4 regions of the Mesorhizobium sp. M8A.F.Ca.ET.057.01.1.1 genome follow, and region 3 is predicted to be linked to each of the others. Evidence: predicted binding sites of a transcription regulator. Region 3 holds the regulator's gene; each other region holds the start of a gene.
The links. Region 3 encodes LexA, which represses DNA repair genes until DNA is damaged. Its sites were predicted from a motif close to TGTTCNNNNTGTGTTCNG; they were not measured.
Positions count from the first base shown of each region.

Region 1: a site for LexA is predicted at 2,734-2,751, ahead of recA (recombinase RecA). Genes of this name have one in related genera too.
Region 2: a site for LexA is predicted at 2,327-2,344, ahead of EJ077_RS11420 (ATP-dependent helicase). Genes of this name have one in related genera too.
Region 4: a site for LexA is predicted at 2,804-2,821, ahead of EJ077_RS22595 (PA0069 family radical SAM protein). Genes of this name have one in related genera too.

Region 1 is NZ_CP034454.1:3,797,801-3,802,859, forward strand. Features, by position in the region: gene alaS (alanine--tRNA ligase) at 1-1,240, opposite strand, end outside; gene recA (recombinase RecA) at 1,512-2,612, opposite strand; gene EJ077_RS18090 (carbohydrate kinase family protein) at 2,891-3,835, shown strand; gene EJ077_RS18095 (pseudouridine-5'-phosphate glycosidase) at 3,914-4,831, shown strand; gene EJ077_RS18100 (TfoX/Sxy family protein) at 5,011-5,059, opposite strand, start outside.
Region 2 is NZ_CP034454.1:2,471,264-2,476,322, forward strand. Features, by position in the region: gene EJ077_RS11420 (ATP-dependent helicase) at 1-2,287, opposite strand, end outside; gene EJ077_RS11425 (glucose/quinate/shikimate family membrane-bound PQQ-dependent dehydrogenase) at 2,542-4,857, shown strand; gene EJ077_RS11430 (hypothetical protein) at 4,886-5,059, opposite strand, start outside.
Region 3 is NZ_CP034454.1:3,201,351-3,206,409, forward strand. Features, by position in the region: gene gltX (glutamate--tRNA ligase) at 1-449, opposite strand, end outside; gene EJ077_RS14955 (ComEC/Rec2 family competence protein) at 552-3,008, shown strand; gene lexA (transcriptional repressor LexA) at 3,002-3,745, opposite strand; gene EJ077_RS14965 (GntR family transcriptional regulator) at 4,157-4,930, opposite strand.
Region 4 is NZ_CP034454.1:4,723,084-4,728,142, reverse strand. Features, by position in the region: gene EJ077_RS22605 (F0F1 ATP synthase subunit B) at 1-480, shown strand, start outside; gene EJ077_RS22600 (ribonuclease HII) at 726-1,421, opposite strand; gene EJ077_RS22595 (PA0069 family radical SAM protein) at 1,575-2,729, opposite strand; gene EJ077_RS22590 (glycosyltransferase) at 2,880-3,392, shown strand; gene moaB (molybdenum cofactor biosynthesis protein B) at 3,658-4,212, opposite strand; gene EJ077_RS22580 (4-(cytidine 5'-diphospho)-2-C-methyl-D-erythritol kinase) at 4,214-5,059, opposite strand, start outside.

The DNA of each region.
Region 1 (5,059 bases), 600 kb from region 3:
CGACCGAGATGCTGCGCTGCCGCAGCGCGTCCTGCGTCAGGTCGAGCGGGAAGCCATAAGTGTCGTAGAGCTTGAATGCCGTCTCGCCATCCAGCATGTCGCCGGCGCCGAGCTTCTCCGTCGCCTCGGACAGCAGCCCGAGGCCGCGCACCAGTGTCTTGCGGAAGCGGGTCTCTTCGAGTTTCAGGGTCTCGGTAATCATCGTTTCGCCGCGGACCAGTTCCGGATAGGCCTGGCCCATCTCGCGCACCAGGGCCGGCACCAGTTTCCACATCAACGGATCGCGGGCGCCGAGCAGCTGCGCATGGCGCATGGCGCGGCGCATGATCCGGCGCAGCACATAGCCGCGGCCTTCATTCGAGGGCAGCACGCCGTCGGCAACCAGGAAGGAGGATGAGCGCAGGTGATCGGCAATGACGCGGTAGGACGCAACCGTCTCCGCGTCGGGCGCGCGCCCAAGCGCGGAGGACGCCGCATCGATCAGATGACGGAACAGGTCGGTTTCGAAGACGCTATCCACCCCCTGCAGGATGGAGGCCATGCGCTCCAGACCCATGCCGGTGTCGATCGACGGGCGCGGCAGGTCGACGCGCTCCTCTTTCGTCACCTGCTCGTACTGCATGAACACCAGGTTCCAGAATTCGAGGAACCGGTCGCCGTCCTCCTCGGGACTGCCCGGAGGGCCGCCCCAGATGTGCTCGCCACGGTCGATGAAGATTTCCGAGCAGGGGCCGCACGGTCCCGTGTCGCCCATCGCCCAGAAATTGTCCGAGGTTGCGATCCGGATGATGCGATCGTCGGAGAAACCGGCGATCTTCTTCCAGAAGCCGGCCGCCTCGTCGTCCGTGTGGTAGACGGTGACCAGCAGCTTGTCCTTCTTCAGCCCGAACTCCCTGGTGATGAGGTTCCAGGCAAGCTCAATGGCGCGCTCCTTGAAATAGTCGCCGAAGGAAAAATTGCCGAGCATCTCGAAGAAGGTCAGGTGGCGCGCGGTATAGCCGACATTGTCGAGATCGTTGTGCTTGCCACCGGCGCGAACGCTTTTCTGGGCCGTGGTGGCACGCGAATAAGGCCGCTTCTCCAAGCCGGTGAAGACGTTCTTGAACTGCACCATGCCGGCATTGGTGAACATCAAGGTAGGATCGTTGCGCGGCACGAGTGGGCTCGAGGCAACGGCCTCGTGGCCTTCCTTGCGGAAATAGTCGAGAAAGGTCGACCGGATCTCGTTCACGCCACTCATGGATACTGCCTTTTCAAGAGAGCCGCCGGCCGGACCGGCGGGAGATGGCTCAGTGTTTTCTAGAAGATGGAGTTGGCCTTTTAGCCGTAGCTCTTGACCCTGTCCAGAAACACGAAATTGGGCCAATTCACGCTTCGCACCGGCATTTGCGCGGGCACGCAAACGAAAACCGCCGGCGCGAAGGCCGGCGGTTTTGAACGCGGTACTAAAGAACTCTGTTACTTAAGCATCGGAAAATAGGCTGGATTTATGGCCAAACTCTGGCGCTGCCCTACATGGCGCCGGCTTCGTCCTCAAAACCGTCGTCGCCATTGCCCTCTGAGCCACCATTCTCGAGGAATTTTTCGGCGATCAGTCCGGCATTCTGCCTGAGCGCCAGTTCTATCTCGCGCGCGGTGTCGGGATTGTCGCGCAGGAACAGTTTCGCATTCTCGCGGCCCTGGCCGAGACGCTGCGAATTGTAGGAGAACCAGGCGCCTGACTTCTCGACCACGCCGGCCTTGACGCCGAGATCGACCAGTTCGCCGGTCTTGGAGACGCCCTCGCCATACATGATGTCGAATTCGACCACCTTGAAGGGTGGCGCCAGCTTGTTCTTGACCACCTTGACGCGGGTCTGGTTGCCGACGACTTCGTCGCGATCCTTGACCGAGCCGATACGGCGGATGTCGAGGCGTACGGAAGCATAGAATTTCAGCGCATTGCCGCCGGTCGTCGTTTCGGGCGAGCCGAACATGACGCCGATCTTCATGCGGATCTGGTTGATGAAGATGACCATGGTGTTGGAGCGCGAGATCGAAGCGGTCAGCTTGCGTAGCGCCTGGCTCATCAGGCGGGCCTGCAGGCCGGGCAGCGAATCGCCCATCTCGCCCTCGATTTCGGCGCGCGGCGTCAGCGCCGCCACCGAATCGACCACCAGCACGTCGATGGCACCGGAACGCACCAGCGTGTCGCAGATCTCCAGCGCCTGCTCGCCGGTGTCGGGCTGTGAGATCAGCAGGTTTTCGAGATCGACACCGAGCTTGCGGGCATAGACCGGATCGAGCGCGTGTTCGGCATCGACGAAGGCGCAGATGCCGCCCTTCTTCTGGGCCTCGGCCACGGTATGCAGGGCCAGCGTCGTCTTGCCCGAGCTTTCCGGCCCGTAGATCTCGATGATGCGGCCGCGCGGCAGGCCACCGACGCCGAGCGCGATGTCGAGGCCGAGCGAACCGGTCGGCACCGTTTCGATCTCGACGACCTGCTCGTTGGCGCCGAGCCGCATGATCGAGCCCTTGCCGAAAGCCCGCTCGATTTGCGACAGCGCCGCATCCAGAGCCTTTGATTTGTCCACTGCCTTATCCTCTACCAGCCGCAAAGAATTCTGAGCCATGATACATCACCCCTTGGTCGTCAATGAAGGCCGGACAATCCGTAATCCCTGGCATTTTGTACCTTTTTGTTCTCATTTGGCAAGGGGTGACAACCAATTGAAAACAATAGATATCGGGATTTGTTCTTTTTTTGTCTTGCCAAGCCGGTCAGGAACTGGCTCCGCATTGGGCCAGCCGGCCCCAGCATTCCCCCGGCCGAATCGCCGTCTTGCGTGCGAAGCTCTGTCGCGCACTCTAGCGCTTGTGCGGCTACAACAACAAAGGTCATATCGCCGCCATGGTGAATTCAGTGAAGATACTGGCCCTGGGCGGCGCCCATATCGACCGGCGTGGCCAGGTGTCCGGTCCTTACGTGCCGGCCGCCTCCAATCCCGGCACGATGCGCGAGGATGTCGGCGGTGGCGTCTTCAACGCCCTGCGCGGCATGGTGCGGCGCGGCCTCTCCGCGTCCCTGCTTTCGGTGCGCGGCGGCGATGCGGCGGGCGATACGGTTTCACGGGCCATCGCCGAGGCAGGCATCGCCGATCTGTCGGCGGTATTCCTCGATCGTACCACGCCGAGCTACACGGCTCTGATCGACCGCGAGGGCGAATTGATCGTCGGCTTTGCCGATATGGCGCTGTACGACCTGGCCTTTCCCAAACAGATCAGGCGTTCCAAGATCCGCCGGGAGGTAGCCGCCGCCGATGCCATCCTGTGCGACGCCAATCTGCCGTCGGCCGCATTGGAAGGGTTGCTGTCGCTCGCCGCCGGCAAACCGGTTTTCGCCATCGCGATTTCGCCGGCCAAGGTGACGCGGCTGATACCGGTGCTCGGCGGGCTGGCTCAGCTCTTCATGAACCGGCGGGAGGCCGTTGTGCTGGCTGGGGTCAATCCAAACGCTGCCGAGCGGGAGATGATCGACGGGTTGCGATGCAGCGGCCTTGCCAGCGGCGTGGTCACGGCAGGCAGTGGCCCTGTGCTGGGTTTCGACAGCACAGGCGCTTTTTCGATCCTGCCGCCAGCTCCCAGAGAAGTCGCCGATGTCACCGGCGCCGGCGACGCGCTCGCGGGTGCGACGGTCGCGGCGCTGCTGCGCGGCCTGCCGCTGCACCAGGCCCTGCGCGAAGGTGTCGCGGCGGCGACGCTGACCATCGAGAGCGCCAATGCGGTGCCCGAATTCTCCCCGGCGAGCTTCGCGGAAGCGCTGGCCCTTGTGCCGGATGCCAGGGAAGTGGCATGAGACCGGGAAATTCATAACGCCGCAGCGAAGCTTACGCTTTCCTGATGGATGCGCCGCATTCCGGATCGGAGATCAGAAATGACGCCAGAGACCGCCCGCCCTTTCATCGATATCCATGTGCCTGTGGCGCAGGCCCTGGCCGCCGGGCGTCCTGTGGTGGCGCTCGAAAGCACCATCATCACCCATGGCATGCCCTATCCCGACAATGGCGCCATGGCGGCCAATGTCGAAAAAATCATCGCTGACGGCGGCGCCATGCCAGCGACGATCGCCGTGGTCAACGGCCGCATCAAGGTCGGGCTTTCGGACGGCGAACGCGAATCGCTGGCGATGACGGGTGACGCCATGAAATTGTCGCGCGCCGATCTCGGCTTCGCCGTCGCGCAAGGCCGCACCGGGGGCACCACGGTCGCCGCGACGATGATCGCGGCTGACATGGTCGGGATAAAGGTGTTCGCCACCGGCGGCATCGGCGGCGTGCACAAGGGCGCGGAAAAGAGCTTCGACATCTCGGCCGACCTCGACGAACTGGCGCGCACGCCGGTCATCGTCGTCTCGGCCGGCGCGAAGGCCATCCTTGATATCGAGAAGACGCTGGAGGTGCTGGAGACGCGCGGCGTGCCCGTGGTCGGCCATGGCTGCGAGACGATGCCGGCCTTCTGGTCGCGGCAGTCGCCGTTCCGCGCGCCATTGACCTTGCACAAGCCGGAAGACATCGCGCATTTCTACCAGACGCGCCTGGCTCTGGGACTTGGCGGCGGCTTGCTGGTCGCCAATCCGGTGCCGGAAAACCACGAAATCCCCGCTGAAGAAATGGCCAGCTACATCGAAGCCGCGCAAAAGGCGGCCGAAGCCCTCAACGTCACCGGCAAGGCGGTGACCCCGTTCCTGCTGGGAAAAATCCTGGAACTCACGGGCGGCCGCAGCCTGAAGACGAACATCGCGCTGGTCGAGAACAATGCAAGGCTGGCGGCGAAGATAGCCAAGGCGCTGTAGGGTCGAGCCGGCGAAGGCTCCCTCACCCGGATTGCCAAGACCGAATTGCTAAGAGCAATTCGGGGCAATCCGACCTCTCCCCGCGGGGAGAGGAGTTGCCAGCGCCAATCTCTTCTCCCCGGGGAGAAGGTGGCCGCGAAACGGCCGGATGAGGGGGCGGCCTCGTGCCCTGCCTATATCTACTTTCCCGCCCGTCGTCCGGCCTCGTAAGCCCGCCGTGCCCACAGC
Region 2 (5,059 bases), 730 kb from region 3:
CCCCTTGGCTGCCGCCACGGCCGGACGCGAACGAACCGCCGCCATAGGGGTTGCCGTAGCCGCCATAGGAATTGCCGGCTTCGGCGACCTCGACATGGGTCTCCGGCAGTTCCTCGAGGAAGCGTGACGGGATGGTCGATTGCCACAGGCCGTGGATGAGGCGGTTGGAGACGAACCAGATATGCAGGTTCTTCTTGGCCCGCGTCAGGCCGACATAGGCGAGGCGGCGCTCTTCCTCGAGCCCCGAACGGCCGCCTTCGTCCAGCGCGCGCTGATGGGGAAACAGGCCTTCCTCCCAGCCGGGCAGGAAAACGGTCTCGAATTCGAGGCCCTTGGCCGAGTGCAGCGTCATGATGGAAACGGCATCGAGCCCGGCATTCTGCTCGGCATCCATGACCAGCGCGACATGTTCGAGGAAGGAGCGCAGCGATTCATACTCCTCCATCGAACGGATCAGTTCCTTCAGGTTCTCCAGCCGACCGGGGGCTTCCGCCGAACGGTCGTTCTTCCACATGTCGGTGTAGCCGCTCTCTTCGAGAATGGTCTCGGCGAGCTCGGTGTGCGGCGTGGTTTCCAGCGCCTTCTGCCAGCGTTCGAAATTGGCCGCGACCTCGCGCAGCGCGGCGCGCGGTTTCGGCTTCAACTCGTCGCTTTCGGCGAGCGTGCCCGCCGCCTCCAGCATCGGGATGCGCATGCCGCGCGCCGTGTCGTGGATCTGGCGGATGGTCGCTTCGCCCAGGCCGCGCTTGGGCACATTGACGATGCGCTCAAAGGCGAGGTCGTCGGTGCCGTTGGCGACGACGCGGAAGAAGGCCAGTGCGTCCCGGATTTCCATGCGCTCGTAGAAACGCGGGCCGCCGATGACGCGGTAGTTCAGGCCGAGCGTGATGAAGCGGTCCTCGAAGGCGCGCATCTGGAAGGACGCGCGGACGAGGATCGCCATGTCATTCAAATTATGCTTCTGGCGCTGGTAGGCTTCGATGGTCTCGCCGATGGCGCGGGCTTCCTCCTCTGAATCCCACGCGGCGTGGACGTTGACCTTGCCATCCTCGGGATCGTTGCGGTCGGTGAACAGCGTCTTGCCGAAACGGCCCTCGTTGTAGGCGATGAGATGGGAAGCGGCGCCCAATATGTGCGCGGTCGAGCGGTAGTTGCGCTCCAGCCGGATGATGGTGGCGCCGGGAAAATCCTTGTCGAAACGCAGGATGTTGTCGACCTCGGCACCGCGCCAGCCATAGATGGACTGGTCGTCGTCGCCGACGCAGCAAATATTAACTCTGTTTTCGCTCACGGGCTGTTCCGCGCCTGCCGGCGCGGGCCCTCCGCCCCCTCTTTTTTGCGCGCCTTCGGCGTCGCGTGAGTGGCCTCGCAACGGCTCGGACGCCCGGTCGGGCTTGCGGCCTTCGGCCGATCGCAGATCGGTTGATGGTGATGAAGTGCGCCCAGCATCGGGCCTTTGCGCCAGGAGGCGCAGCCACATGTACTGGGCGGTGTTGGTGTCCTGGTACTCGTCGACGAGGATGTATTTGAAGCGCCGGTGATAGTCCTTCAGCACATCGGGATTGGCGCGGAAGATGCGGATCGGGTGGCACAGCAGGTCGCCGAAATCGCAGGCGTTCAGCGTTTGCAGGCGTTCCTGGTAGGCCTTGTAGAGCTCGCGGCCCTTGCCGTTGGCGAAGCTGCGCGCATCGCCCTCGGCAATGTCGGCCGGGCCCTGGCCCTTGTTCTTCCAGCCGTCGATCATCTGGGCGAACTGTTTTGCGGGCCAGCGCTTGTCGTCCAGGCCCTCGGCCTGGATCAGCTGCTTGATTAGCCGCACGACATCGTCGGTGTCGAGGATGGTGAAGTCGGATCTCAGGCCGGCAAGCTCGGCATGGCGGCGCAGCAACTTCACGCCGATCGAGTGGAAGGTGCCGAGCCATGGCATGCCCTCGACATTGCCTTCGCCGATCAGGATGCCGATGCGCTGCTTCATCTCGCGCGCGGCCTTGTTGGTGAAGGTCACTGCCAGGATCTGCGAGGGGAAGGCCCTGCCGGTGGCGAGGATGTGGGCGATGCGGGTGGTGAGCACGCGAGTCTTGCCGGTGCCGGCGCCGGCCAGCACCAGAACCGGGCCTTCGGTGGTCTCCACCGCCAGCCGCTGCTCGGGGTTCAGCCCCTTCAGATAGTCCGGCGCATTGTTTTGGCCGCCGCGGGCTGCCATGGCGCGCGCGGCAATGCCCGACGGGGCCGTGGGCCGCGCATTGGGTTCGTCGAAAAAGGGCATGTCTTCGGAAAAGCCGGACATCTCCCCGAATGTAGTGATTCGGGAGGGAAAGACCAGAACTGTCTACGTTTTGTTCCGGTAAAGTGCCTGATACGGCCACTCGAGCGATATGGCGGCCGGCGTTGTGAACAACCGCAGGGGGACAAGGTTGCCGCCGCGGACCCTTGACCTGCGCTTGACAGGCGCGGCGGTCGGGAGAAAGTTGCGTACGGGGCGGCACGCAATGCCGGGTTGCCCAGAGCCGCCATGCGCGCAACAGTCGAAGGAGTATCATCTTGGCTGTCACCATCACCTCCCTCGTCCTCTTCCTCATCGGCCTGGCGCTTGGCGCCGGCGGCATCTGGTTGGCTTCGCTGGGCGGCAGTTGGTACTACATCATCGTCGCTCTCGCCTTCCTGGTCGCCGCCTGGCTGCTCTACCGGCGCCGTTCCACGGCGCTCTGGCTCTATGCGGCGATCGTGCTCGGCACGCTGGCCTGGGCGGTCTGGGAAACCGGTTTCGACTGGTGGGAACTCGGCCCGCGCGGCGGCATCATCGTGCTGGTGGCGCTGTGGCTGCTGACGCCGTGGGCGCGGCGGGGCCTTGCCGGTCCGGACGGCCGCGCGCCACTGATCCTTGCCGTGCTGGCGTCGCTGGCGGTGGCCGGCTATTCGATGACCACGGACCCGAAGGACATTGGCGGCGCGCTCGACACCGACAAGGTGATCCCCAACGCCAATCTCGGCGGCGATGTGCCGGCGGGCGAATGGCACTATTACGGGCGCACGCAGTTCGGCCAGCGCTATTCGCCGCTCGACCAGATCACTCCGGACAATGTCGCCAATCTGCAGCCGGCCTGGACCTACCGCACCGGCGACGTGAAAGGTCCGGACGATGTCAGCGAGACCACCTACCAGGTGACGCCGCTCAAAGTGGGCGACACGCTCTATATCTGCACGCCGCACAATTTCGCCATCGCGGTCGATGCGGCGACCGGCAAGGAGAAGTGGCGCTACGATCCCAAGATCAAGCTCGACAAGGACCGGCAGCACCAGACCTGCCGTGGCGTCTCCTATTATGCCGATGCCGCAGGCGCCGCCGGCCAGCCCTGCGCGACGCGCGTCTACCTGCCGACCTCGGATGCGCGGCTGATCGCGCTCGACGCCGCCAACGGGCAGGTTTGCCCAGCCTTTGCCGAGGGCGGCACGCTCAATTTGTTGACCAACATGCCGTATCCGAAGTCCGGTTATTACTACTCGACCTCGGCGCCGCTGATCGCGGGCGGCAAGATCATCGTCGGCGGCGCGGTCAACGACAATTATTCGACGCAGGAGCCGTCCGGCGTCATCCGCGCCTATGATGCGAGCACCGGCAAGCTGCTGTGGAACTGGGATTCCGGCAATCCGGACCAGACAGCGCCGCTTGCGGCCGGCCAGACCTACACCGCCAACTCGCCCAACATGTGGTCGACGCCGAGCGCCGACGAGAAGCTCGGCCTGCTCTACGTGCCGCTCGGCAACCAGACGCCGGACCAGCTCGGCATGGGCCGCAGCGCCAATGTCGAGAAATTCTCCTCCTCGATCACCGCGCTCGACCTCAACACCGGGCAGTTGAAATGGGTGCACCAGACCGTGCATCACGACCTCTGGGACATGGACGTGCCGGCGCAGCCGAGCCTGGTCGACATCACCAAGGCCGACGGTTCCGTCGTGCCCGCGCTGGTCGGGCCGACCAAGCAGGGCGACCTCTATGTGCTCGACCGGCGCACCGGCGAGCCGGTGATCGCGGTGAAGGAAGTGCCAGCGCCGGGCGGCGCCATCGAAGGCGACCACACATCGCCGACGCAACCGGTTTCCGATCTTACCTTCATGCCGAAGCCGCTGACCGGCGCCGACATGTGGGGGATCACCATGTTCGACCAGCTGGCCTGTCGGATCGAATTCCAGGGCCTGCGCTATGAAGGCCGCTACACGCCGCCTTCCGTCCAGGGCTCGCTGATCTATCCCGGCAATTTCGGCACCTTCAACTGGGGCGGGGTAGCGGTCGATCCGGTGCGGCAGGTGATGTTCGGCATGCCGACCTACCTGGCATTCAAGTCGCAGCTCATCCCCCGCGACCAGGTGCCGCCACCGGACGAGGGGCGCGGCAGCGAGCAGGGGCTGAACCGCAATGAGGGCGCCCCCTACGCAGTGGTCATGGGGCCATTCCTGTCGCCGCTCGGCATTCCGTGCCAGGCACCGCCCTGGGGCTACGTCGCCGGCGCCGATCTGAGGACCGGACAGATCGCCTACAAGCACCGCAACGGCACCGTCTACGACATGACGCCACTGCCGTTGCCGCTGAAGGTCGGGGTGCCCGGCATCGGCGGGCCGATGATCACGGCTGGCGGCGTCGCTTTCCTGGGTGCCGCCGTCGACGATTATCTGCGCGCCTATGACCTGACTTCAGGCAAGCAGCTCTGGCGGGCGCGGCTACCGGCCGGAGGGCAATCGACGCCGATGAGCTATACGGTCGCGGACGGGCGCCAGTTCGTGGTCATCGTTGCCGGCGGCCACGGCTCGGTCGGCACCAAGCCTGGCGATTATGTGATGGCCTACGCGCTGCCGAAATAGGCGGTGCCGGGGTTCGGCGAAGCGAGGATCAGCCGAGCCCCAGATGGCTCTTCAGGCTGGGCACCGAGCCGAGCACCTGGTTGGTCAGATCGGGGCCGGCGGCTGCCTCGGCCTGCTGGACCAGCGTCTCGCCTGCCTTCTGGATCTGCGCCATGTCGAGGCCGGATGCCTTGAGCGCGGCGAGGCCGTTGACCAGCGCGCC
Region 3 (5,059 bases):
TCGGCCGGTGCCTTGATGCGAATGGCACCCCTGACGCCGGCGGGTGCCTCCGATGGATCGCGGTCACGCCAGTGGCCATTATAGCGTGGCGGCAGGCCCTTGGCGCGTGCTGCCTCGCGCATCGCCTCGAGCTCGGCTGGAGTCTCGTAGCTGTAATAGGCCTTGCCCAGGCGCACTAGGTCCTCGGCCACCTCACGATGGCGCGGCGCGCGCTCGAACTGGGAAACCGCATCGCCGTCCCATGTCAGGCCGAGCCAGGTCAGGCCGTCGAGAATGGCTGATGTCGCCGCATCGGTCGAACGCTCGCGATCCGTGTCCTCGATGCGCAAAAGCATCGTGCCGTCGGTATGCTTTGCATAAAGCCAGTTGAACAGCGCCGTACGCGCGCCGCCAATGTGCAGATAGCCGGTGGGCGAGGGGGCAAAACGGGTGACGACCTTGTCGGACATGAAACTCTCGGAAATCATCTGAAGCGGGGTGCGGTTGCGCGGACTTTCGCGCGTCGCGCGTTCATGTAGCATAGGGTGTCGAGGGCGCAAGGGGCAGACCCGATGACTGGACGAGGCCGGAGCTCGGATCGGGGCGAGGGCGCCATTGTCGGCGTCAGCGAGCGGTCCCTGTTTGCGACGCCTCCGGCGATCCCGCTGCCGTCGCCGCTCGTGGCTGCGCCGGCAACCCAGCCGTTGCAAGCTGGCTTGCCAGCGCCAACTCCGTCTCCTGCTGCACGCAGTATTGTCCGCGTGCGCCGGCAAATGGGCCTGGTATCCTTGCCTCGCCTGCGCCACGGCTTGGCCAAGGCGGCGGAGCTGGAACTCGACCGGGGCATCGCCTTCCTGCTGGTGCCGGTCTGCCTGGCCGTCGGGGCGATCGGCTACTTTTCGCTGGCGACCGAGCCCGATTTTGCAAAGCCCGTCGCGGTCATGGTGCTGGCGGCGACCTGTGCGTTCGTCTCGCGCTCCTGGCCGAAAACCCATCTGTGTTTCATGGCAGTGCTGTTGTGCGCGTTGGGCCTGCTCGCGGCGAAGGTCGAAACATGGCGAGCAGGAACCCGGATGCTGGGTTCGGAAATCTCGACTCAATTGACCGGCCGCGTGGTCTCGCTCGAGGAGATGGAGAGCGGCCGCATCCGGTTGACCATGGACGTGATTTCGACCGCCCGGCCGAAATTGCGCTATGCGCCGGAAAGGGTCCGGCTTTCGGCACGCAAGATACCGCCGGAAATGACCGCTGGCTCGCTTATCACAGGCTACGCCAAACTGCTGCCGCCGACCGGTCCGGTGCGGCCGGACAGCTACGACTTCTCCTTCGACAGCTATTTCGCAGGCATCGGCGGCAGCGGCTTCTTTCTCGGTAATCCAACGGTTGTCGCTACCGACGATGGTGAGATGCCGCTGTCGGCACGCCTTTTTTCAGGCATCGAAAATGCCCGCGAAGCCATCGCCGACCACATCAGGGGCAGCATTGGTGGCGCCGAAGGCGAGATCGCGGCGGCGCTGATCGTCGGCGTGCGCGCCGGCATTCCCGATGAAATCAACGAAGCGATGCGGCGTACCGGCATCTATCACATCATCTCGATTTCCGGATTGCATATGGCGCTGGTCGCCGGCACCATCATGGGTCTGCTGCGCGGTGCCTTCGCGCTGTTTCCAGACTTTTCCGCGCGCCGGCCGGTGAAGAAATATGCTGCCGCCGCCGCACTTTTCTCGATCGCCGCCTATCTCGTCATTTCCGGGGTCGTCGTAGCGGCAGAACGCAGCTTCATCATGTTGGCGGTGATGCTGATCGCCGTCTTGTTCGATCGCGCGGCGCTCACCATGCGCAACCTGGCGATCTCGGCGATCGCCGTCATCCTGGTTTCCCCGCACGAGGTCGTCGGCCCGAGCTTCCAGATGTCGTTCGCGGCAACAGCGGCCCTGGTTGGCGCCTATGCCGGCTGGGCGGACCACCATGCGGGCAAGACGAAGCCACCGCCGCCGAAGCGATCCCTTCCCGGGTTCCTGATGCGAAAATTCCTGCTGGCGACAGGTGGATTGGCCATGACGTCCATCATCGCCGGTAGCGCGACGGCGCTGTTCGCCATCTGGCATTTCCAGCGGGTGTCGCCGCTCAGCCTGTTCGCCAATCTGGCCGTCATGCCGATCGTGTCGCTGGTCGTCATGCCTTTTGCGGTCCTCAGTTCGCTGGCGATGCCCTTCGGTGCCGACGGTCCGTTTCTCTACGTGATGGGTAAAGGCCTGACAGCGATGATCGCCGTATCGTCATGGATATCGGAGCGCTCGCCAATCGATGGGGTAGGGCTGATCTCGCAGCAATCCGTGCTGCTGGTGGCCGTCGCGCTGGTCATCGCGACGATGGCGACGACCTGGCTGCGGCTCGCGGCGCTGCCATTCGCACTTGCCGGTCTGTTGACTGTGTCGGACATACGCACGCCCGATGTGCTGATCTCGGAAGACGCGCGGCTGGTCGCCCTGCCGATCGGCAATGGCGAACTGGCCGTCAACCGGGAACGTCCGAACGAATTCGCAGCCGACAACTGGAAACGCGCTCTGATCTCCGAAACAATCGTCAAACCGGAAATGTTCGACAAGGCGGACGGGCAATTCGATATTGCCGCTCCCACCGACCTGCCGCAGGGATCGCCGTTCTATTGCCGCGAAGGCCTTTGCCTTGCCAGGCACCCTTCCGGCGCGATCGTAGCCTATGTCGAGGATCGCAAGAACACCTGGAAAGCCTGCGCTTTCGCCGACCTGATCGTCGTCAATGATGCGACCGCCTATGACGCCTGCCACAATCCGCTGGTTCTCGTCGTCACGAAACGGCAACTCGCCCGCAAGGGAAGTGCTGCCGTCTTCTTCGATCCCCAGTCGGCTACAACTCCGGCTGCGATCGAATTCGCTGTCGAGGGACCATACCGGCCCTGGCACGAGCAGCGAAAATTCTCACGCGAGGCGAGGGGGCTGCCGCCCTATAAAAAGCCCGACAAGTCCGATGGCAAACCGTCTCAGTAGCGCCTGATCAGCCCGACAAGCTTGCCTTGTACCTTGACCCGGTCCGGCCCGAAAATGCGCGTTTCATAGGCGGGATTGGCGGCTTCGAGCGCGATCGAGGCGCCTTTACGGCGGAACCGCTTCAGCGTCGCTTCCTCCTCGTCGACCAGCGCCACGATGATTTCGCCCGGACTTGCCGTATCGGCATTGCGGATGATGACCGTGTCGCCGTCGAAGATACCGGCCTCGATCATCGAGTCGCCCTTGACCTCCAGCGCATAGTGCTCGCCGCCCATGATCATATCCGGCGGCACCGAGATCGAATGGGTCTGATGCTGGATGGCATCGATCGGCACACCGGCGGCGATACGGCCCATGACCGGGATGGACACGGCTGAAACCGCATCGTCGTCATTGCCGGCGGCAGGCAGGCGCGAAGGGGCCGTCACGGGCTTGAGCTGGCGGCCAAGATTGTTTTGACCAAGGCTGCCCTGGATGACGCTTGGCGAGAATTTCTTCGCCGCGTTCAGGCCGGGCGCGATCGAATCCGGAAGCCGCAGCACTTCCAGCGCACGCGCCCGATTGGGTAGCCGGCGAATGAAGCCGCGTTCCTCCAGCGCCGTGATCAGGCGATGAATCCCGGATTTGGAGGCAAGATCGAGCGCTTCCTTCATCTCGTCGAAGGAGGGCGGTATCCCGCTTTCCTTGAGCCGTTCGTGGATAAACATCAGCAGTTCATGTTGCTTGCGTGTCAGCATGGCGGCCCCCAAGGCATTGAACGAAGGTCTGAACCGGAATCGAAAAAACAAACCCAGAACAAACACTATCTGTTCCAGTTGTGTTCCGCAACCGTTTAAAGTTTAATGAAGTTGTTAAGGCGTCTGAAGTTTTTTGTCCGTGACCGCGCGCCGAAACCGACCTTTTCCGCCATCGGCAGGCTCATTGAAATCGTTATGGTTAATAGGCTGTGGCCCATCCTCTGCCCAGACTTGGCATCAGCCATTTCGGAAGGCTTTTGCCGGTCGGATCGTATAGTTTATCGGTCCGCTACTCGCGGAACGAAACGAAACCAAAACGCCAACGACTGGTGGCCTCGGGGCTGCGATGGACCCAGGCGTCCGGCCCCCTGCGACCAGCGCGTGCGAATAGGTGTCGCGGAAGCGCCGAAGTCATCCCGAACCCGCTTTCAAGCTGCCGGCGCGGGCGGCGTATTTGGTAGCGCCGCTGTCTTCGCTGTGGACATAGACGTGCAGGGTGTAGCCGATATGGGCCGCCATCAGTGCCTTGGCCCGCTCGACGTCACGATCGAGTGCCGCTTCCATAATCGCGGTATGATGTTCGATCGCAATCGCTTCGCGCAGTGCCTCCATCGCCTCTTCGTAGCCATCCTTGAGGCCGGCCGCGGCCCGCAATGTCGGCGCCAGACCAAGAAAACGATGATGCCGCCGCAGTTGATCCGAGATCGTCGAGCGGAAACGCAGCAGCCAATCGCATGTGGCGGCGCTCAGCAACGCCGCATGGAAAGCCTCGTGATTCTCGTCCCATTTGTCGACGGCCGCATCCGAGGGATCGTCGACCGCGGTCTTGCAACGGGAGAGCCGGTAGTGGGCGGTGACCACGGCATCCTCCCACTCCTTGCCGCCTTTCTCCATCGATTCGAGGAACAGCGGGATCTCGACCACCATCCTGGCGCGCGCCAGGTCCTCCAGTTCGGCTCGCGACACCGGAGCCACGGTAAAACCGCGGTTGCTGATGGCGGTGACCAGGCGTTCGGCCTCGAGCCGCGACAAGGCTTCGCGTAACGGCGTCCAGCCGACGCCATAGGTCCCTCGTAGCGCACTCAGCTTCAGCGGGGCGCCGGGCATGAGGCGCGTGGTCAGGATATCGCGCCGCAACAGCTGATAGGCTGCCTCCGTCTTTGTGGAGCTCGTTTTGTCCTGCATCGCGGTCCGTCCAGCGTCGGGCCTGCGAAAATTATATATGAAGTTGGGTCATGGCAAGAATTATATATAATGTTTGACACGCAGCGAGGGACTGACCATGATCGCTGCAAGTGCGGCCCGATGGGCGGC
Region 4 (5,059 bases), 1.5 Mb from region 3:
TCTCTCGCAACGCTCTGGGCCACGATCGCCCTGATCATCTTCCTGGCCATCGCCGTCTATATCAAGGTGCCCGGCATGATCGCCAAGGCGCTCGACGCCCGCGCCGCCAGGATCAGCAGTGAACTCGACGAGGCACGCAAGCTGCGCGACGAAGCCCAGCAACTGCTTGGCCAGTACAAGAAGAAGCGCAAGGAAGCCGAGCAGGAGGCCGCTGATATTGTCGCGGCCGCCAAGCGCGAGGCCGAACTGCTGGCCGCCGAGGCCCACAAGAAGACCGAGGACTATGTCGCCCGGCGCACCGCGCTTGCCGAACAGAAGATCGGCCAGGCCGAGCGCGAAGCGATCGGCGAAGTGCGCGCCAGCGCCGTCGACATCGCTGTCGAGGCGGCACGCGCATTGCTCGCCGCCAAGGTTGACGCCAAGGCCGGAGCCGACCTGTTCAAGTCCGCGCTGCAGGACGTGAAGGCCAAGCTGAACTGAGCTGGCAACGTCAAGCAAATCAAAAGCCGCCCGGGAAACCTGGCGGCTTTTTTGTTGTCAGGCCTATTGAATTCGTCATCCTAGAGCGGAGCAAGGAGCGAAGCGACGCGCGCAGACCCTAGGATCCATGCCGTGACTTACGAGCGCCGCAACAGTGCAGAACTCTGGTCCGCCGCATCCAGGACAGGCGTTACGGCATGGATCCTCGGGTCAAGCCCGAGGATGACGAAGAACCGCCGCTCGACTCAATCCAGCCCGGCGAGGCTGTCTTCTTCCGCCACCTCGACACCCCCAAGCCTGAACGGCGCAAACGAGGTGCGGTGCAGCCGCGCCACCGGCCCGTGCGCCTCGATCGCCGTGCGATGCCGGGCCGTGGCGTAACCCATATGGACTTCGAAGCCGTAGCGGTCGTGATGATTGCCGCAGCCACACATCATGCGGTCACGCATGACCTTGGCCACGATCGAGGCGGCGGCGATCGATTGCGAGCGCTGGTCGCCCTTGATCAGCGCGCGCCCTTCGCAGGGCAGTCCCGGCGGCACGTCGCGCCCGTCGGCGAGCGCGAGCTTTGCCTGAACCGGCAGCCCGACCAGCGCGCGGCGCATCGCCTCGAGGCTCGCCTTTAGGATGTTGCTGCCATCGATACCCTCCGCGCTGATCGACGCCATCGAGACGCCGAGCGCGGAACCGAGGATGCGCAGGAACAGCGCTTCGCGCTGCAAGTGGCTAAGCCGCTTGGAATCGTCGAGCCCTTCGGGAATGTTGGCGGGGTCGAGCACCACTGCCGCCGCGACGACCGGACCCGCCAGCGGGCCACGACCGGCTTCGTCCATCCCCGCGACCGGCCACAACCCATCGGCCATCGCCTTCGTCTCGAAGGAGAAATCGGGTTTCTCGACGATTTCGAAGAGAAGCGGAGAATCAGAACGCGCGCGAGCCATGTTGCGGCGAGGTTCGCATCGGCTCCGATTCTCCGCAAGTCCCTCCGGGTCGGGTGGGGCGCCGGACCGGGAGGGCACCGTCTGCAGGCCGGGGCAGGCCGGACGGGATTCTTGGCCGCAGCGGTCATGAACAGCCGCGGCGATTTTCAATTTTCAGAGCAGCATCAACTGCTCCTGGTCCTTGCCGGCGGCGACGAACTGGTCAGTCCGAAGCGTGCGCCGCTCCGCATTGAGGCCGAGCCGCTTGGCGGTGATTTCGAAGCGCCGGCCGATCTGCCAGGCATAGGGGCCGGCGCCCTTCATGCGCTTGCCCCATTCCGAATCGTAGTCCTTGCCGTCGCGCATCGAACGGATCAACGACATGACGTGGCGATAGCGGTCGGGATAGTGGCGCAGCAGCCAGTCCTTGAAGATCGGGCTGACCTCCAGCGGCAGGCGCAGCACCACATAGCCAGCCTCGCGCGCCCCGGCATGGTGTGCCGAGTCGAGGATGCGTTCCATCTCCTGGTCGGTCAGGCCCGGAATGATCGGCGCCACCATCACCGAAGCCGGAATGCCGGCATCTGAAAGCTGCCTGATCGCCTCCAGCCGCTTGGTCGGCGTCGAGGCGCGGGGTTCCATCGTCCTGGCCAGCATGCGGTCGAGCGTTGTCACCGACAGCGCCACCTTGGCGAGCCCGCGCTCGGCCATGCGCGACAGAATGTCGATGTCGCGCACCACCAGGGCCGATTTGGTGACGATGCCGACCGGATGACCGCGTGCCTCCAGCACTTCGAGGATCTCGCGCATGATCCGGTATTGCTTCTCGATCGGCTGGTAGGGATCGGTGTTGGTGCCGATGGCGATGGTGCGCGGCTGGTAGCCGTCCTTCGACAACTCCTTGTCGAGCAGGCGTGCCGCGTCCGGCTTGGCGAACAGCTTGGATTCGAAATCCAGGCCCGGCGACAGGCCCATGAACGAGTGCGTCGGCCGCGCGAAGCAATATACGCAGCCGTGCTCGCAGCCGCGATAGGGATTGATCGACCGGTCGAAGGAGATGTCGGGCGATTCGTTGCGGGTGATGATGGTGCGCGGCCTCTCTACCTGCACCTCGGTCTTGAACGGGGGCAGTTCCTCCAGCGAACTCCAGCCGTCGTCGAAGACATGTCGGCTGACAGGTTCGAACCGGCCGGATGGATTGATGCCTGCCGACCGGCCACGGTTGCGGTCCGGACGGACCCGCATGCCGCTCTGCTCGATCATCGCGTTGGCCATTTCGGCTCGTCCTGCTCCGAAGGCTGCAATGTCGGCGCGCATGATCGGTTCCATCTTCGCCCGCTCCCAGGGACTGTCCATGTTCTGTCGAATCGCTCTGCTCATGAAATTGTTCCTATTTTGTTGATGAGAACAAAGCAAGAACTTTTTATGGTGCGGCGCAAAAACTGGCGTCGGCCAGCGCTTTCCGCTATTCGGCTCATGATGCTCAGTGTTCTCATCGAAACGCATAATGACGAGGAGGGTCTCGCCCGCACGCTGGCGACGCTGATCGGCGGCGCGGTCGAGGGCGTGGTGCGTGAGGTCGTCGTCTGCGACACCGGCTCCACCGACCATACGCATCGCGTGGCCGAGCATGCCGGCTGCCACTATGTGGGGAGCGGTGGCATCGCCGCCGGCATTCGCCAGGCCAAGGGTGACTGGCTGCTGCTTCTCGAACCGGGTGCGAGGCTGGTGGAGGGTTGGATCGACGCGGTTGTCGCCCATACCGCCAGGCAGACCATGGCCGCCCGGTTCTCGCGGGCGCGGGGTAGCCGTTCGCCGTTCATGGCCCGGGTCTTTTCGGCAAACCGTGCGCTCGCCGACGGACTGGTGATCAGCAAGCGACAGGCGGCATCTCTATCCAAGAATGCCGGCAGCGCCGAGGCGTTGGCGCGCGGTCTGGCGACAAAGAAGCTCGACGCCGAGATCTGGGCGGCACCGCCGAGGCAGAGGTGATTTTTGCGACTGCTCTTTGGCAGGCGCGGATTTCGATTTGCGATGGATCCAGCTCTGTCGAAAATCGCAGGCGTACGTTGCCGCAATGCCACCCGCCCGTGTGGATGGTCCCAGTTTGCACGGCCATCATATCTGCCTTCTCGTGAACGGTAGGGATCGCCCACGATGATACTGTCTCCGGCACCGGGTTTGGAATGGCCGTTCGAAGGCGCCGGCGCTGTTCTGCCTGGCGAACACGGCGTGAAGCCGGCACTTTGCCTGAGTTTTACGGGACCGATTTGCCGCGCCGCAGATGTTCGTCCAGGCGCGGCATGATCTCGACGAAGTTGCAAGGCATGTGCCGGTAGTCGAGCTGTGCCTCGATGATGCCATCCCAGGCGTCCTTGCAGGCGCCGGGCGAGCCCGGCAGCACGAAGACGAAGGTGGCGTTGACGACGCCGCCGGTCGCCCGGCTCTGGATCGTCGAGGTGCCGATCTTGTCGTAGGAGATGCGGTGGAACACTTCCGAAAAGCCGTCCATGCGCTTTTCGAAAATCGGCTCCAGCGCCTCGGGCGTCACATCGCGGCCGGTGAAGCCGGTTCCGCCGGTGGTGATCACGACGTCGATGGCCTTATCCCGCGACCACGCCAGAACGGTGTCGCGGATTTTTTCGCGGTCGTCGGTGACGATGTCGCGGGCGGCCAGAGTGTGGCCGGCCGCAGTGATGCGATCGGCCAGCGTCTGGCCGGATTTGTCGTCGGCGAGGCTGCGTGTGTCGGAAACCGTCAGCACCGCGATGCGCACCGGAATGAAGGCACGGCTCTCGTCAATCCTGGCCATCTCACTCAGCCTCCGATGCCATGCTGCGCGTTGCCGCGACGAACCAGTCGGGCTGGCGACCGCGGATTTCGGCGGCCGCGCGCTTGGCGACATTGCTGGTCTCGAACAGGCCGAAGCACGTCGCGCCCGATCCGGACATTCGTGAAAAACCCGATCCAGCCTTATCAAGCCATGAAAGCGCCCTGCCTATGGCGGGCTGCATCGCAAGGGCTGGCTTCTCGAGGTCGTTGCGGGTCACCTCCAGCCAGTTGCGCAGGCTGTGAAAATCGATGCTACGCGGCAGCGGCGGCAATGGCTCATTGTCGCGACGGGACAGTGCGGCGAAGATTTCCGCCGTCGAGACGGGCGTTCCCGGATTGACCAGCACCAGACCCAGCGCCGAAAAATCCGGCACCATGGAGAGATCGTCACCAATACCGCGCGCCACCAGCGGCTTTGCCGCCAGGCACATCGGCACGTCGGCGCCTAGCGAAAGACCGATCCGCGCCAACTCGGCGCTATCGATATCCAGCCCCCAACTCTCCGCCAACCCGCGAAGCACGGCCGCCGCGTCGCTAGACCCTCCGCCCACGCCGGACGCGACTGGAAGGTTCTTTTCGAGCCTGATGGTCACGGGCGGCGTGCTCCGAAGAACGGCGGCCTGCCGCAACGCATCGCGTGCCTTCAGCACCAGATTGCCGCCATCGAGCGGGACGTCCGCGGCATAGCGGCCGGACGCGATGAAATCGTCGGCTTCAGCCGGCGCGATCTCGATCCTGTCGCCAAAGCGCGTGAACACAGCCAGGCTTTCGATGAGATGGTAACCGTCGGGGCGCCTGCCGGTGACGTGCAAAGCAAGATTTATCTT